2 regions of the Pseudoalteromonas sp. NZS71_1 genome follow, and region 2 is predicted to be linked to the other one. Evidence: predicted binding sites of a transcription regulator. Region 2 holds the regulator's gene; the other holds the start of a gene.

Region 1 (9,223 bases), on a different contig from region 2:
CTAATATAGCGAAAACAAAGTTAGGAGAGAGCAACATAAATAAAACAGTTTTACTTACCGGTGCTACCGATAGCACTTGCTAGAAACGCAAAGATGTTATTAACCCAAGTACTGTATTTATGAAATCTGTGGGTGGCTTTGTAAAGTTTTAGAAAAAATCCTTATGGTTGATCTAAAGAGCTCACTTGTCAGTGAGCTCTTTTTTTAGCTGCATTACTGCTCTTGCTGCAAGCGCTCGTATAGCCAATCTTTTAATTCTGTACGTTCATGTTTTAGCTGATGCATTTGCTCATCGCTTATGGGCGCATCTTTGAGCTCTAACACTCTAATTTCTTTATCTAGCTTGTCGTACTTATCTGCTTTTTTTGCAAATTCAGTATCGCTTTCATTTAACTCGGCAATGGTCCTTAAGTACTCTGGAAAGTCATTAGTTAATGAGTGGTCTTCGCCTAACATATTCGCTCCTTAATAGGATATAAATGAGCTCACAAGTAAGTGAGTTGTATAAGTGAATTACTGCCTTTCATATAATACACTGGGGCTTACATAGATATAATTCAACCATTGAGCCGCTAATTTGATGTAGCGCAAACAATCTGTTTATTTTGCTCAGTAAGGTATTTCACCAAAGTATTTAATAGAGCGATCAATAAACGCACGTACTTTAGAGGTCAATAATTTATTGTTGGGGTATACAGCCTAAAAGGTGTGTTAACTACTCGCGAAAAGCTTAAAGCTCGATATTATTGCTCAAGGTGCAAGGAATCTCTGGCTTGAGAGAATAAGTTTAAATATCACCATGATTTAATACGTTAATAAATCTCTTAACCAGAGTTCGGGTTAAGTGAACCAGTACCCACTAAAGACTTTAAAGAACTTTTAGCAAAAACAGTTAATTTTTAACGCTTTTTGCTAATTTATGTTGGCTAGTTAATAGTGGTAGAATGCAGCGCTTAGTACCATTTGTGTGAAGTAAGTGGTCAATAATTTATAAGGTTTGTTGTGTAATGCTGTTAATGATCGATAACTACGATTCGTTTACTTACAACTTAGTGCAATATTTTCAGCGTTTAGATCAAGACGTTTTAGTGAAACGTAATGACGAGCTAAGCATTGCACAAATAAAACAGTTGAACCCGAAGCACATCGTGTTATCGCCAGGGCCATGTACCCCTAATGAAGCGGGTATTTCACTAAATGTTGTTGAGCAACTAAAAGGGCAATATCCTATTTTAGGGATTTGCTTGGGGCATCAAACTATCGCGCAAGCTTTAGGAGGAGATGTAATACGTGCTAAAAAAGTAATGCACGGTAAAACATCACCCATAGTTCACACTAATAAAGGGGTGTTTAAAGGCTTAGCTAACCCGTTAACAGTATGTCGTTATCATTCTTTAGTGGTTAAAGAGCAAACTCTACCTAAAGAACTTGAAGTAACCGCATGGACTCAGACTGAGCAAGGCGAGTTTGACGAAATTATGGGGTTACTTCATAAAGAACTAGCAATTGAAGGTGTGCAGTTTCACCCCGAAGCTATTCTAACTGATCAAGGCTTAGAACTGCTTGATAACTTTTTAACTCGCTTCTAATGTTATAATACACAGAGCATTTAATACTTTATTAATGGATGTCATGACTGAACTTGTAGCGCAACAGCGTACTGCCAAAATACTAAGCCAACGGGCTCATGACTTATTGCTTGGGCACAGCTTTGCGCATCAGCAAATTGGTTTCATTCATACATTAGATATAGATTACGGCGAACCCATGAAGCAACGCACTTTGCTTCAGGTTGAAGTGGCCGCACAGAATAAACGCCAGCAAAGCAGTACTGCACATCATAAGTACCGCGCTCAAGCGAGTGAGCAACTACACAAAACAATTGAAACAGCTATATATAAGCAGCTCGAAGATATAGATGGTGTAATTCACAGTACTATAGGCATTGAAGATGGCATTGCCAATATACTCGATATATTAGCTGTAAAGTCGGCATCAGTAGGGCGCTTAGAACCATTGGTAAATGATATAGGCTGGTTGGGTAGAGAATTAGTAACGCTTGTTAATTTACCTTACTATCGTAATCAGCGTAGTAAAAACACGTCTGTGAAAGTAGATAAACCATCGCTTGCCCTTCGTTATATTGGCCTTGATAACTTACAGCTAGTGATTCCTACATTTGCTGCCCGTCATTGGATGCCACATAGCACCGAACCATTTTCATTATTAAAACGCCGGCTACGCGACAGCGCGATGGCAAACGCGATTGCAGCGCAAAAAATTGCACAAATTAATAATGTGAATGACGTCCATGCATTTACTCTTGGTATGCTTTTAGATGTAGGGCGAATTGCATTAGTGCGCTTGTACTTAAAAACGTTTGAGAAAGTATGGCAACGTAAAGTGCAGTTAGCCCGAAATGAAAACCAAAAAGATTTACACACCGCGTTATTAGAGCTACAGCCAGACCCGCTCTTTTTAACCACTCTACTTAGCAATAAGTCGATAGAAGTAAGCGCCAAAGTAATAGACAAAATGGCTTTTAAATATTTACCGTTTAAAGGTGTAATGCAGCAGCTAGTAAATGGGGTAGATAAGGGCGATACATTACTGCCGTTAACACAAGTAATGCTAAAGGCACGTTGCTACTCTCAATATCTTAATTTAAAAGAGCATCAACTTATTGAGCCTGACGAAACTCTAAGCTGGTTTTCGTACTTTAAGTTCACTAAAACGGAACTAAAAACCCTCCAATCGAGTAATTTTACCAATTTAGCTATTCAAATTGACTAAAAATCTGAATTTTTTGTTAATTTTTTTGCGACTAACCATTCATTCTCACTCTATTGTTATATTGCATATTTGCCGATTAAAGCGTCCGCGCCTCGGTGCTCATGCGGTTAGTTGCCTAAAAATAAGCATAAATAGTTATGCAAATAGTTATTCACTATCTATGAAATAATATCTTTAGCCCTTTATTTTCAAGGGATACATGAAAGTTTTTAACGAGACAGATATAAGTAATTCTGAAATAATGTGCGTCTGAAAATTGAACCACAAAGCAATTTTGCGCAATTATCAGGTTACTGATCTTGCCTATAAAGTTGGTTACAAATATTAACCAAACACCTATTTTGATGTTTTGTGTTGCTCACAATTAAGAGGAAATAAAATGACAGTCAATCGCGAATTATTTGATCACGTAATGGTTCCTAACTACGCACCTTCAAGCGTAATTCCTGTTCGAGGCGAAGGTTCTCGCGTATGGGATCAAGAAGGTCGAGAGTTTATCGACTTTGCTGGTGGTATTGCAGTTAACTGTCTTGGCCATTGCCACCCTGCATTAGTAGGCGCATTAAAAGAGCAAGGCGAAAAAATCTGGCATCTATCAAATGTAATGACCAATGAGCCGGCACTTCGCCTAGCTAAAAAAATGGTTGATGCGACATTTGCTGAAAAAGTTTACTTTGCCAACTCTGGCGCAGAAGCAAACGAAGCAGCGCTTAAATTAGCGCGTCGTTTTGCACTTGATAAGTTTGGCGCAGAAAAATCACAAATCATCGCGTTCAACAAAGGTTTCCACGGTCGTACATTCTTTACCGTAACTGTTGGCGGCCAAGCTGCATATTCAGATGGTTTTGGTCCTAAGCCTGGCGACATTGTGCATTGTGATTACAATGACCTAGCTGCTTTTGAAGCGCTTATTAGCGACAAAACTTGTGCTGTAATGATGGAACCTCTACAAGGTGAAGGCGGTATTGTTTCACCAACTGACGAGTTTGCTCAAGGCGTTCGCGATTTATGTACTAAACACAACGCACTGCTTATTTTTGATGAAGTACAAACAGGTGTTGGCCGTACTGGCGATTTATACGCATACCAAGGCTTAAACGTAGTACCTGATATTTTAACTTCAGCTAAAGCACTTGGCGGTGGTTTCCCAATTGGCGCTATGATCACAACAACTGAGATTGCACAGCACCTTAAAGTAGGTACTCATGGTTCTACTTATGGCGGTAACCCATTAGCGTGTGCCGTTGCAGAAGCTGCATTTGATACAGTAAATACCCCAGAAGTACTTGCTGGCGTAAAAGCTAAAGCAGCATTATTTAATGAACTACTTACTGCGGTTAACGAAAAATACAACGTATTTAGCGAAATCCGTGGCCAAGGTTTATTAATTGGCGCGGTAGTGAACGAGCAATATAAAGGTCGTGCAAAAGAGTTTTTAGTGGCAGGGACTGAGCAAGGCCTTATGTCATTAGTTGCTGGTGCAGACGTAATACGTTTCACTCCATCTTTAGTAATTCCTGAAGCGGACATTCGCGAAGGTATGGCACGCTTTGAAAAAGCAGTAGCAAGCGTAGTAAACGCATAAGCGACTTAAGCCAACCAATTAAGGGCAAGCACTGCTTGCCCTGCAATTCCTATTTACCGTTATTTATAAGGGAGCAAGCGGACTCATGATGATCCTTCGCCCAATCCAGCAAAATGATTATTCAGCATTACTGAAAATTGCCCACGAATCAGGGCATGGTTTTACGTCTTTGCCATTAAACGAAGAACTATTGCAAAAAAAGATCGACCATTCAGTAAGCTCTTTTGCTAAACAAACGTCACAACCTGGTGACGAAGGCTACCTGTTTGTTCTTGAAGATAGCGAAACCGGTGAAGTTGTAGGAACATCTGCAATTGAAGCTGCGGTAGGGCTTGATGATGCATTTTATCATTATCACTTAAGTAAAGTGATTCACTCTTCGCGCACATTAGACGTATACAAAGCGGTTGATATTCTAACGCTATGTAACGACTACACAGGTGCTACAGAGCTTTGCACATTGTTTTTAAAAGATGGCTATCGTAAAAATTGTAACGGTAAGCTACTTTCAAAAGCGCGCTTTATGTTTATAAAACAGCATCAAGAGCGTTTTGCGCAAACAGTAATCGCAGAAATGCGCGGTGTGTCTGACGAAAACGGCAGTAGCCCTTTTTGGCAGTGGCTTGAAGAGCACTTTTTCTCAATGGATTTTCCAACAGCCGATTACCTAACAGGTATTGGCCAAAAGGTTTTCATTGCTGAATTAATGCCTAAATACCCAATTTACGTAAACTTGCTAAGTAAAGATGCGCAAGCCGTAATAGGTAAAGTACACGACAACACTCGCCCAGCAATCGAGTTATTAAAAAGCGAAGGCTTTACGTTTAATGGCTACGTAGACATTTTTGACGGCGGCCCAACGGTTGAAGCAAAAGTAGATAACATTGCGACTATTCGTAATGCAAATCACTTTAACGTTGAAATTGGCGAAATGACTGGCGACACCATGGTGTTACTAGCTAACGAAAAGCTTAATGACTTTAGAGCAACCGTTGCACCAATGACATTTGACGAGCGCGCAAAAAGCCTTATTTTATCGCAAGAAATAGCAGATGCACTGCATTTGCAAACTGGCGATATTGTTAGTGCAACCACGATTTAATTTAGGAGAAAGTATATGACTCATCCTGCACAATTTATAAATGGTCAATGGTCACAAGGCCAAGGCACAGAATTTAATTCAGTAAACCCTGCAAATAACGACGTTATTTGGCAGGCTTCATCGGCAACTGCGGCGCAAGTAGACACCGCAGTAAATGCAGCGCGCGAAGCGTTTTATGCATGGGCTGATAAAAGTTTTACTGAGCGTTTAGAAATAATTAAAGCATTTGCAGCGCAATTAAAAGAAAACAGCGAAGAGCTCGCTATTACTATTGCACAAGAAACAGGTAAGCCACTGTGGGAAACTCGCACAGAAGCGGGTGCTATGGTTGGTAAAATTGCCATTTCTGAAAAAGCATTTTTAGAGCGCACTGGCGACGTAGAAAACGCAATGCCACTTGGCCGTGCGATGATTCGTCATAAGCCACATGGTGTTGTAGCCGTATTTGGTCCGTATAACTTTCCGGGTCACTTACCTAATGGCCACATTGTGCCAGCGCTTTTAGCAGGTAACACGGTTGTGTTTAAACCGTCTGAACTTACTCCTAAAGTAGCTGAGCTTACGCTTAAACTGTGGGAAAAAGCAGGTTTACCAGCCGGTGTCATTAACCTTGTACAAGGTGAAGTAGAAACGGGTAAAGCCCTTGCTGCTCACAAAGGGATTGATGGCTTGTTTTTCACGGGTTCTTCGCGTACTGGTCATATTTTACATGAACAGTTTGCGGGTCAACCTGGCAAAATTTTAGCGCTAGAAATGGGTGGTAATAACCCACTTATTATTACTGACGTTGAAGACACTAAAGCGGTTGTTCACGATATTATTCAATCTGCGTTTATCTCAAGTGGCCAGCGTTGTACGTGTGCACGTAAACTATTTTTACCAACTGGTAGCAAAGGCGATGTGATACTGGAGCGTTTAATCACAGCAACTAAAGCGATTAAAGTAGGTAATTATGACGATGCAGACCAGCCATTTATGGGCTCTATGATTTCATCAGCTGCAGCTGCAGGCATGGTTAAAGCGCAAAACGAGCTTGTTGAGCTTGGTGGTGAAGTATTAGTAGAACTTGAGCACACAGCTAATACCGGTTTTGTAACACCAGGTATTATTGAGTGTACAAATATTAGTGACTTCCCAGATGAAGAGCATTTTGGACCACTTTTAAAAGTGTTCCGCTTTGACGACTTTGACCAAGCCATTGATAAAGCAAACGATACAACCTTTGGTTTATCGGCTGGTTTATTAAGTGACAGTGCAGCAGATTACGACCATTTCTTACGTCGTATTCGTGCAGGTATTGTTAACTGGAACCGCCCAATTACTGGCGCATCAAGCGCAGCACCATTTGGTGGTATTGGCGCATCGGGCAATCACAGAGCAAGCGCGTATTATGCAGCCGATTACTGTGCATACCCAGTTGCTTCAGTAGAGCTTGAAAAAGTAGCTATGCCAGCAACACTAAGCCCAGGCTTAAAAATAGATTAAGTAGTAATACTACTTAATTATTATAAAAGCAGCTTCGGCTGCTTTTTTTGTATTGCTAACGCGCAAAGCTAGCAATCAACAGCGCTTTCTGCTTAAATCAAAAATAATTAATTATACAAAGGTGGTACAAAAATGGTTTTAGATAGGCAAGGGTACGATGATTTGATCATGTATCTAACTCAAAATTTAGCATTGTTTGAGAAGCCAGGCGAAATAAAACCAGGTGCCCCAACAGTAATGGAATTAATCGAAGACGTTATTGCACAAAATGTGATGCTCATTTGCGAGCAGCACACAAACCTCAACACAGAGCAGCGTAGTCAAATTGTACGCGAAGTTGATGGCATAGTTTACGATTTAGAAGAAGTCCTCAGCAGCATCACCTCACAGCCTGTCACGGTTGAACAGCATGCCTTTATAGATGAATTTGCAGGTTTAGTAAAAAACCTCTTTGATAGCGCTTTAACACAACAATCTTAGCCATTTTATAGCCCTGCGTTGCATTTTCATTTGCAACTACGGCTAACTTGCTTACAATCAAGAAAATATTTTTTTGAGATATAACAATGCAAGCAAATGTAAAATGGGTTGAAGGCGATACGTTTATTGGTCGTTCTAATTCTAACCACAATGTTGTGTTTGATGGCGGCAGCGATAGTGCAGCACCAAGCCCAATGGAAATGGTTTTAATGTCAGTTGGCTGTTGTTCATCAGTTGATGTGGTTAGTATTTTAAAAAAAGCCAAACAAGATTTTTCAGATGTACAAGTACAACTAAGTGCAGAGCGCGCCGAAACAGCCCCACGTGTGTTTACCAAAATCAACTTACACTTTGTTGTTAAAGGCAATAATGTGTCTGAAAAGCACCTTGCACGCGCCGTTTCACTCTCTGCTGAAAAGTATTGCTCAGTTGCATTAATGCTTGATAAAACAGTAGAAATTACGCATAGCCACGAAGTTGTGCAAGATCAAGCAAAATAACGCTTTTTCCACGAGGGAAATTCGTATAAAATCCGCGAACTTTTCATTCTGCAGGTGCAGAACCCACTAATTTATAGGTTGGTTTATTATGAACAAACCCTTCGATAAACTTAAACTTCATGGCTTTAACAATTTAACCAAAAGTTTAAGCTTTAGTATTTATGATATTTGTTACGCAAAGACCGAGCAACAACGTAAAGAATATATTGAATATATCGATGAGCAGTACAGTGCAGATAGACTAACCGACATTTTAGGTGAAGTTGTTGATATTATTGGTGCTAACATTTTAAATGTAGCGCGCCAAGATTATGAACCGCAAGGCGCAAGTGTAACTATTTTGGTTTCAGAAGAACCAGTAGAAGAGCAGCAAAATTACGATGCTGACGAAGCACCAGGCCCATTACCTGATTCAGTTGTTGCGCACCTAGATAAAAGCCACATTTGTGTACACACATACCCAGAAGCTCACCCTGATGATGGTATTTGTACATTCCGTGCTGATATTGAAGTGTCTACTTGTGGCATTATTTCGCCACTTAAAGCGTTAAACTTCTTAATTCATAGCCTTGAATCAGACGTAGTAACAATTGACTACCGCGTTCGTGGTTTTACCCGCGACATAAACGGTGTTAAGCACTACATTGATCATGCTATTAGCTCGATTCAAAACTTCATGACAGAAGATACAAAAGAAGCGTACCAAATGATGGACGTGAACGTGTATCAAGAAAACCTGTTCCATACCAAAATGATGTTAAAAGAAACCGATCTAAACACGTATTTGTTCGGCCTTTCTACGGCAGATTTATCAGAGGGCGAAGAAGACGAAATTCGCTCAAAGCTGACCCGTGAAATGCAAGAAATATTCTATGGCCGTAACCTGCCAGATACAGAATAATAGCAACGAATTAAATTAAAAATGGCGCTCAGTGAGCGCCATTTTTTTATACTTTATTTTACAAGCAATAGCTGTGTTTGTCGGCCATTTAAATACCAGACACCGCTTTTATCAAAAATAGCATCTTCCTCTAGCATTATTCTTATTTCTTTATTCCACTGTTTTATAAACACCGCATTGTTAAGCTCAATTGAGTAAGCCGTATTTAAATGTAGCGGATAGTCACCATCTCCCGGTACACCTTGCTGAGAATCCCACATACCTAATGTAGTACCTGCAGCATGACCATGATAGCCAAGAGGATGAGTATAAATAGTGGGTTTTAATCCCTGATCAATGGCGGCTTTTCGTGCTGCAGCTAAAACCTCATTACCGGT
Region 2 (9,223 bases):
TGCTCAGGCCGTTTAATTTTGAAAGCTTAGCTACTCATGTATTTCAGTATGTGAGCGACGAGCAATTAGAGCTTGCTTCTATATCGGCATTATTTATTGTTATTGTTGGGTTTATTCCTTTGTATTTTATTAATCGTTCTATGGAGCAGCGTAGTTAAATGAGTAGTTTAATTTTACAAGGCGTGAGCTATCACTATAACGGCACAAAGGTTATCCACAATTTAGATTTAACAGTGGGTAAAGATGAAATTGTTTGCCTACTCGGAGCTAGTGGGTGCGGCAAAACGACCACGTTAAAAGCGATTGCAGGTTTAATTGAAGCTAAGCAAGGGTCTATTTTTATAGACGGTAAATTAGTGAGTGATGAGCAATCGTTTGTCTCGCCTGAGCACCGTAACATCGGCATGATGTTTCAAGATTATGCATTGTTTCCGCATTTAACGGTAGCAAATAATATCGCATTCGGGCTTAGTAAAATGAGTAAAGCTCAAAAGCAGCAACGCGTTGATGAAATGCTTAAGCTGGTACATTTAATTGGCTGTGCTGACAGGTTCCCGCATCAGTTATCGGGTGGTCAACAGCAGCGTGTAGCTATTGCTCGTGCATTAGCTTATAAGCCTAGTTTATTGCTACTTGATGAGCCCTTTTCAAATATCGACACACAAGTACGCTTTGAATTAATTGCCGATATACGTCGAATTATTAAGGCAACTCAAGTGTCTGCTGTGTTTGTTACACATTCAAAAGAAGAGGCGTTTGCGTTTTCAGATACACTTGCCATTATGCATCGCGGTAAAATTGAGCAACAAGGCACGCCCGAGCAGCTTTTTGCAGCTCCATGTTCAAAGGAGGTTGCAGAGTTTCTGGGTCAAGGCATATACTTGAGCGCAGAAGTATTAACAGCAACTGAATACAAAACACCATTTGGTTTAGTCGAATCTTATATTGAGAGTAAGCAAAACGTAAGCGTAGGGCTTATATATGTGCGCCCTCATCAAATAGAATTAGTGGCAGATAACCAAAGTGACAAACTCAGCAAGCGAGCTACAATCATAAGTCGTCGCTTTATTGGTTCGGCGTATGTTTATTCACTTGTTATTGATAAACAAGAAATTGAAGTTGCTGCACAATATGGCCAGTCATTTGAAAATAATGAACAGGTTATAATAAAAATAAAACCTCACACGGTGAATTTTTTCGAATCTTAATTAATTTGTTATTCGCTGTGTTTTTATCTGTAAAACTAAGGAATAACAATGGCGCAAGCGCAATCAGGGATTTGTGCTGAAGCAAACTTACACGGTTTGCACTTATTTTTTAATGTGTTTGATGGTCAAGATGAATCACTTCGCGCAAAGTTAAAACAAGTAAGCGCTATTGAAGAAGAATTTAGCGATCAATTTTCAGAATCAATGCTCTCTTGCATGGTTGCTATTGGTGCGCAATATTGGCCGCATATCCTCCCTGAATACATCCCAAGCGAATTACAGAGCTTTCCTAATATAAACCATAGCGATCATCAAATGAGCGTACAACCGTGCGATTTATTTGTGCAAATTCGCTCTGACCGTGAAGACGTTAACCATTTATTTGCGCTGCAAATTTTAAAACTATTTGCTCCCGATGTTGAGCTGGTGGAGCAAATTCGTAATTTTCGCTTTTTAGATGGTCGTGATTTTAATGGTTTTATTTATGGTGGCGACACCGCACATGGAAGAAAAAAGCGCGCTACGGCTTTAATTAGTAGCCCTGGCAATTTTGAAGATCAGGGGAGTTATATTCATGTACAACGCTATAAGCATGACTTAACTATGTGGCAGCACTTATCATTGAGCGAGCAAGAACAAATAATGGGACGTACGCGCCTTGATAACACGCTAATTACCCCTGCGATCGAAACCAGCCATGCTTCGCGAAGTGAGCTAAAAGACGAAGACGGACAACCGCTATTATTAAATCAGAGCATGCCTTATGGCGATGTGTATGAGCAGGGAATGTTATCAATTACATGCTCTTGTACGGGCACCGCATTTGAAAAAGTACTTAATAGTCGTTTAGGGGAAGGGGATTGTTACGACCACTGGCTTGATTTTACTCAAGCCGATATGGGTTCTGCTTTTTTCGCGCCTTCAGTCGGGTTTTTAAAACAAATTTAGTTTGCTATTAAACCGTATCAAATAAAATGCGAACACGTTCAAGTGTTACATCTATTTCAGATATTTTAGCAGGAGCGATAAAAATAGTATCGTCGCCTGCAATTGTTCCTAGTACGCCATCTGCTTTACCTAATGAATCTAATAAACGAGCAATAAGCTGAGCGGCGCCTGGACTGGTACGAATAATGATCATCATTTCGTTGTGCATAATGTCGATTACTAATTGGCGTAATGGGCTTTTAGCCGTAGGTACACCCATTTCAGCAGGTAAGCAGTAAACCATTTCTTGTTTGGCGTTACGTGTGCGTACAGCACCAAATTTACTTAACATGCGCGATACTTTACTTTGGCTTATATTGTCAAAGCCTTGATCTTTTAATGCATCAACTATTTCGCCTTGAGAGCCAAAATTTTCTTCTTTTAATAGTGATTTAAATGCTTTTACCAGTGCTTCTTGTTTATCTTGTGGTTGCATAGTCTTTATTCGTTTTTGTTATTTATGCCGCAAATTCTACACAAAAATGAATAATTATGCAGCAGTTGTTTAGTTAACTTGCCAGTTTGATGCGTTAAATCACAAAAGTTTACGACTATGGTCGAAAATATACTTGAAATAGACAGGATAAATTTGTTTTTAGTCGCTAATTTCATTATCTTAAGAGCCACAAATGTTTCCTACCTCAAATTACGGAGAATTCCAATGAAAGTTGCTGTATTAGGTGCTGCAGGCGGTATCGGCCAAGCGTTGTCTTTATTATTAAAAACAGGCTTACCAGCTGGCTCTGAATTATCACTTTATGATGTTGCACCAGTAGTACCAGGTGTTGCGGTTGACCTTTCTCACATCCCAACAGATGTTAAAGTAGCAGGCTTTGGCGCAGACGAATTAAACAAAGCGCTTGAAGGCTCTGACATCGTTCTTATCCCAGCGGGTATGCCACGTAAACCAGGTATGGATCGTGCTGATTTATTTAATGTAAATGCTGGTATCATCAAAACTTTAGCAGAAGGCATTGTTGCTAGCTGTCCTAAAGCGTTAGTAGGTATTATTACTAACCCAGTAAATGGCACAGTTCCAATCGTTGCTGAAGTATTCAAAAAAGCAGGTACTTACGACGCTAAACGCGTATTCGGTATTACTACGCTTGACGTTATTCGTTCAGAAGCATTTGTTGCTGAACTTAAAGGCGTAGACGTAGCAACTGTGAAAGTACCAGTAATTGGTGGTCACTCAGGCACAACTATTCTTCCTCTACTTTCTCAAGTTGAAGGTGTTTCTTTCACTGATGAAGAAGTTGCTGCACTTACTCCACGTATCCAAAATGCGGGTACTGAAGTTGTAAATGCTAAAGCAGGCGGTGGTTCAGCTACGCTATCTATGGGTGCTGCTGCAGCTCGTTTTTGTATGTCTTTAGTTAAAGGCCTACAGGGTGAAGAAGTTGTAGATTACGCTTACGTTGCTGTTGAAAATGGCGATGCAGAGTACTTTGCACATCCAGTACGTTTAGGTAAAAACGGCGTAGAAGAAATTCTTTCTTACGGCGAACTAAGCGCATTTGAAACAAAAGCAAAAAATGACATGCTTGAAACACTGAAAAAAGACATCAAAGAAGGTGTTGATTTCATGGCGTAATAGCCAAAGTAGAATAACAAAAAAGCCTGCATTTGCAGGCTTTTTTATTGCTCAGAATTAATTTCACACTGTGTAACTAGTTAAAACTAGTGGTCGCGGTCAACCGCAATACGAGCAAGGCTTATGAGTGCTTGCTTATAGTCAGACTCAGCTAAAAAGTCTAAACACGCAATAGCTTTGTCAGCTTCAAGCTCTGCTTTTTGCATTGTAAATTCAAGCGCATTAGTTTGCTTTAGTGCCGATAGAATGTCTTCTAAATGCTCCATACCATTACTGTGCTCTATTGCATCACGAATAAGCTGCGTTTGCTGCTCGCTACCATGTTGCATAGCATAAATAAGTGGAAGCGTTGGTTTGCCTTCAGCTAAATCATCACCAATGTTTTTACCCAACTGCTCAGCATCTGCATTGTAATCGAGTACATCATCTACTAGCTGAAACGCAGTACCTAAATGCATACCATATAGGTTTAGTGCATCGAGAGTAGTTTGGTCTTGCTCAGTAATAATGGCAGCAAGCCCTGTCGCTGCTTCAAACAACTTAGCTGTTTTAGAGTAAATAACCTGCATATAACTGGCTTCGGTTGTATCTGGGTCGTTGCAGTTCATTAACTGCAATACTTCACCTTCAGCAATAATGTTTGTTGCATCGGCAAGTACTTGCATAACCTGCATTTTTCCAAGGCCAACCATAAGCTGAAATGAACGAGTGTAAATAAAGTCACCAACCAATACGCTAGCAGCATTACCAAATTCAGCATTTGCTGTAGGTGTGCCACGTCGTAAGTTTGATTCATCTACAACATCATCATGCAATAGCGTTGCTGTATGAATAAACTCAACAATTGTTGCAAGTGTTATGTGATCTTTACCCTGATAACCGAGCGCTTTGGCTGCTAAAATCGCCAGCATTGGACGAACGCGTTTGCCGCCACTGCTAACTATATATAAACCAAGCTGATTAACTAACGCCACATCTGAGCGCATTTGCGCATGTATAAGTTGATTGACGTCATTCATATCGCTTTCGATTAACGCCTGGATAGCTTTTATATCCATTGATCTCCGAGCCAATTTTTATGTGTGAACGGCGCAGATTGTACAACAAAAAATGCACTAGCTCGATATTTTGTGACGATTGATTGAAAAAACACTATTAAAGTACTTAATTTAGACTGAATTAGCCAAGATAACTGATTAATTGATAATCAATATACAGTTTGTGGTGTGCTTAGATATTAAGCTGTGAGGGTCATATTTGAGTACATTAATTTATTTCGACTAAGAGTTAAAAAGCGCTTGGCAAAAGGGCTAATTAATATAAAATGGGGTAAATATTGAATTGCTCTCAAAGCAGCTACTTTTTATTCATTTTAATTACAAAATAGGCTTGCTAGTTATTTCGCGTTAGCGTAAACTTCGCGCCCTATCGAAGAATATTTTAGTTGCGCCGATTTGAGGGTGCACAGACGGAGTTAATTATGTACGCGGTTTTCCAAAGTGGTGGTAAACAGCATCGTGTGACTGAAGGTCAAACGATTCGTCTTGAAAAATTAGACGTTGAAACTGGTGCGGCAGTAGAATTTGATTCAGTACTTTTAGTTGCTGATGGTGAGAAAATCGAGATCGGTGTACCGTTCGTAAACGGTGGCAAGATAACAGCTGAGGTTGTTTCACATGGTCGCGGTGAGAAGATTAAGGTTGTTAAATTTAGACGCCGTAAGCATTCTCGTAAGCAAATGGGCCATCGTCAATGGTTCACTGAAGTTAAAATCACTAGCATTAGCGCTTAATTAGAGGTACTTAGAAATGGCACATAAAAAAGCAGCTGGTAGTACTCGTAACGGTCGCGATTCAGAAAGCAAACGCCTAGGTGTTAAGCGTTTTGGTGGCGAATCAGTTCTAGCGGGTAGCATCATTGTTCGTCAGCGTGGAACTCGTTTCCACCCTGGTACTAACGTAGGTATCGGTAAAGACCACACTATCTTCGCAAAAGCAGATGGTAAAGTTCAGTTTGAACAAAAAGGTCCTTTAAACCGTAAATACGTAACTATCGTAACTGAGTAATCAGTAAGGTAGTTAAAAACCCCGCCTTTGCGGGGTTTTTTGTTTTGTAGTCAGTCAAAATATATACCCAAGCCTGCATTTGTGTTGGCTTGGGTATATAATAGAGTTATTAAACAAGCCAATCCCTAAAGTGAGTAATCATGAAGTTTGTAGATGAAGTAGAAATTCGCGCAGAAGCTGGAGACGGTGGCAGCGGCATCGTGTCTTTCCGTCGTGAAAAATATGTTCCAGATGGTGGACCAGACGGCGGTGACGGTGGAGACGGTGGTAGTGTTTATCTACAAGCTGATGAAAACTTAAATACCCTAATTGATTATCAGTTTGAGCGCTTTCATAGAGCTGAACGTGGTACTAACGGTCGTAGCCGTAACTGTACAGGCCGAAAAGCCGATGACTTATTTGTTATGGTGCCTGTAGGCACGCGCATCATGGATGTTGATACCCAAGAGGGACTTGGCGACTTAACTCAAGATGGTCAACGAATTTTGGTTGCAAAAGGTGGTTTCCACGGCTTGGGGAATGCACGTTTTAAATCAAGTACTAACCGAGCACCTCGTCAAAAAACATTGGGCACACCCGGTGAAGTACGTAACTTAAAGTTAGAGTTACTATTATTAGCTGATGTGGGCTTGCTAGGATTACCAAATGCAGGTAAATCTACGTTTATCCGCAGTGTATCTGCAGCAAGACCAAAAGTAGCTGATTACCCATTCACGACGCTTATTCCTAATTTAGGTGTGGTACGTCCAGAAGCAAATAAATCATTTGTTATAGCCGATATTCCGGGTCTAATTGAAGGTGCATCTGATGGTGCAGGCCTAGGTATCCGCTTCTTGAAGCATTTAGAGCGTTGTCGTGTGTTATTGCACATTATTGATGTAATGCCGGTAGATGGTTCAAACCCTGTTGATAATGCATTCTCGATTATTAACGAGCTACACCAATACAGCCCTAAATTAGCTGAAAAGCCACGCTGGTTAGTGTTTAATAAAATAGATTTATTACCAGAAGATGAAGCAAAAGCGCTATGCGAAGCGATTGCAGAAGAGCTGGGCGAAACTGAAAATATTTATCACATTTCAGCAATTAATAAACTTAATACTCAACCTTTAATCCACAACATAATGACACTACTTGATAGCATGCCTAAAGAGAAGTTTGTACAAGTTGAAGATGAAGAAGTTGAATTCAAGTGGGATACCTATCATGAAAAAGCCACTAAAGGTAAAGGCAATGATGATGATTGGGACGACTGGGATGAAGATGATTACGACGTAGAAGTTGTCTACGAGCGTTAATTAAATAGAATTTATTAAAAAGGAGCTTATGCTCCTTTTTCTTTGTTTAAGAATAAAGTACTAGGTGTTTATTATGATAATTTCAATGATTGCAGCAATGGCAAATAACCGTGTAATTGGCCTAGATAATAAAATGCCATGGCATTTACCTGCGGATCTTCAGCATTTTAAAAAAGTAACTACGGGTAAACCTGTGATCATGGGTCGTAAAACTTTTGAGTCAATAGGCCGTCCTTTACCTGGGCGTCGTAATATTATTATTACTCGAAACAGCGAATATACTGCACAGGGTATTGAAGTGGTAACCACACCAGAGGCCGCACTAGAACTAGTTTTTGCTGTTGAAGAAGTAATGATTATTGGTGGCGGTAATATTTATGAGCAATTTTTACCAAAAGCAGAACGCTTGTATTTAACCTTTATTGATTTAGATATTAAAGGCGATACACAGTTTCCTGATTACAATAAAGTTGCTAATTGGGACGTGAAAGAAGAGCAAGAAAACCTTCCTGATGAAAAAAACAAATCTAGTTATAAATTCGTAACTTTGTATAAAGAACATTAACATTATTGCGTAATTTTTGATAGATTGATATAATATTTGATAGTCTATATAAGAACAAAGTATTATAAAGGGTTTGTCATGTTTAAATTACCAAAGCTAGTTGCACTTACTGCTGTTGTCGCTGTAAGTTCTTTTTCGTATACAGCACCTGCAAATGCTGAAGATCAATTAGCAGTATCTATTTGTGAATATATTGCGGCAGACGATAAAAACCGATTACGCAGCAAGCTTAAAAGCTCTCGTGTAAAAATTCGTAATATTTATGATGCAGTACAATGTAATGGTAATAACTTATTACGCCATGCTGTTGCTAGTAATGCAGTGGATACTGGTGAGTATATAGTTAAAAACTTATCAAAAAGTGCGTTAACAGATGGTGCTGATATTGCTTGGGCTGAAGGCAACTTTGCTAGCTCACCACTTATTGCAGTGATTAAAGATCGCGCTGGTCTTTAATTATAAAAAGGTTTTATAACTCTACCTTCAGTAAGGTATTGTTAAATATTGATTAGTCTGAAGTTGTTATTAATAACAATCTCAGGCTTTTTTATTTAGCTAATGTAATCTCACCCCCCCAACAAAATCATTAATAAGTTCACTATTTACCTATCTATTTTATATTCCCAAAGTGTAGAGTCTTCACTTTAAAAGCAGCTTCAAATTTACTTCTTCAAAAGAGGTAACTTTATTCAGCTGGTATCTATTTTGTATCTGCTAGTTTATTTACAAACTTAATCACTAAGGATAGATATGAAAGCTGTAATTCCAGTAGCAGGCTTAGGGACGAGAATGCTCCCTATGACAAAAGCTATTCCAAAAGAAATGCTCCCTATAGTTGATAAACCTCTAATTCAATATATTGTCAGCGAATGTGTATCTGCCGGTATTAAAGATATTGTATTAGTTACACACAGCTCTAAAAATGCAATCGAAAACCATTTTGATACAAGTTACGAGCTAGAAGCTACTCTTGAAAAACGTGTTAAACGTGCTTTATTAGATGAGATTCGCTCTATTTGTCCGCCTGATGTCACCATTATGAGTGTACGCCAAGGTGAAGCTAAAGGGCTAGGGCATGCTATTTTGTGTGCTAAGCCAATAGTTGGTGACGATAACTTTGTCGTGCTCCTGCCAGACGTGATACTTGATGCTTATACTGCCGATCAAGAAACTGAAAACTTAGCGGCCATGATTAAACGCTTTAAAGAAACTCAAGCAAGTCAAATAATGCTTGAGCCAGTAGCTAAAGAAGACGTTAGTAAATATGGTATTGCTGATATAAACGGTGTTGAGTTAATGCCAGGTAAAAGTGCTGCAATTAAAGCAATGGTTGAAAAACCTGATGCAGATTTAGCACCTTCAAATCTTGCTGTTGTAGGGCGATATGTACTGAGTAAGAATATTTGGCCTCTACTCGCAAAAACGTCTGTAGGTGCTGGCGGTGAAATACAACTTACAGATTCTATTGACGCATTAATGGCACAAGAAACCGTTGAAGCATTCCA

Evidence for each region. The regulator ArgR, encoded in region 2, controls arginine synthesis, uptake and breakdown. The targets are predictions, from matches to a motif close to ANTGAATANNTATTCANT.
Region 1: I6F43_RS14775 (aspartate aminotransferase family protein) is a predicted target of ArgR. The motif match lies at 2,920-2,937, and genes of this name have one in related genera.

What each region holds. Positions count from the first base shown of each region.
Region 1 is NZ_JADYXM010000010.1:125,868-135,090, forward strand. Features, by position in the region: gene I6F43_RS14760 (YdcH family protein) at 214-456, opposite strand; gene I6F43_RS14765 (anthranilate synthase component II) at 1,008-1,589, shown strand; gene I6F43_RS14770 (HDOD domain-containing protein) at 1,633-2,793, shown strand; gene I6F43_RS14775 (aspartate aminotransferase family protein) at 3,173-4,378, shown strand; gene astA (arginine N-succinyltransferase) at 4,464-5,480, shown strand; gene astD (succinylglutamate-semialdehyde dehydrogenase) at 5,496-6,965, shown strand; gene I6F43_RS14790 (DUF3802 family protein) at 7,098-7,445, shown strand; gene I6F43_RS14795 (OsmC family protein) at 7,532-7,945, shown strand; gene speD (adenosylmethionine decarboxylase) at 8,034-8,846, shown strand; gene I6F43_RS14805 (M24 family metallopeptidase) at 8,900-9,223, opposite strand, start outside.
Region 2 is NZ_JADYXM010000005.1:171,712-180,934, forward strand. Features, by position in the region: gene I6F43_RS10160 (ABC transporter permease) at 1-158, shown strand, start outside; gene I6F43_RS10165 (ABC transporter ATP-binding protein) at 159-1,208, shown strand; gene I6F43_RS10170 (Dyp-type peroxidase) at 1,257-2,156, shown strand; gene argR (transcriptional regulator ArgR) at 2,164-2,631, opposite strand; gene mdh (malate dehydrogenase) at 2,857-3,789, shown strand; gene ispB (octaprenyl diphosphate synthase) at 3,876-4,847, opposite strand; gene rplU (50S ribosomal protein L21) at 5,270-5,581, shown strand; gene rpmA (50S ribosomal protein L27) at 5,598-5,855, shown strand; gene cgtA (Obg family GTPase CgtA) at 5,996-7,153, shown strand; gene folA (type 3 dihydrofolate reductase) at 7,227-7,718, shown strand; gene I6F43_RS10210 (DUF3718 domain-containing protein) at 7,797-8,174, shown strand; gene galU (UTP--glucose-1-phosphate uridylyltransferase GalU) at 8,469-9,223, shown strand, end outside.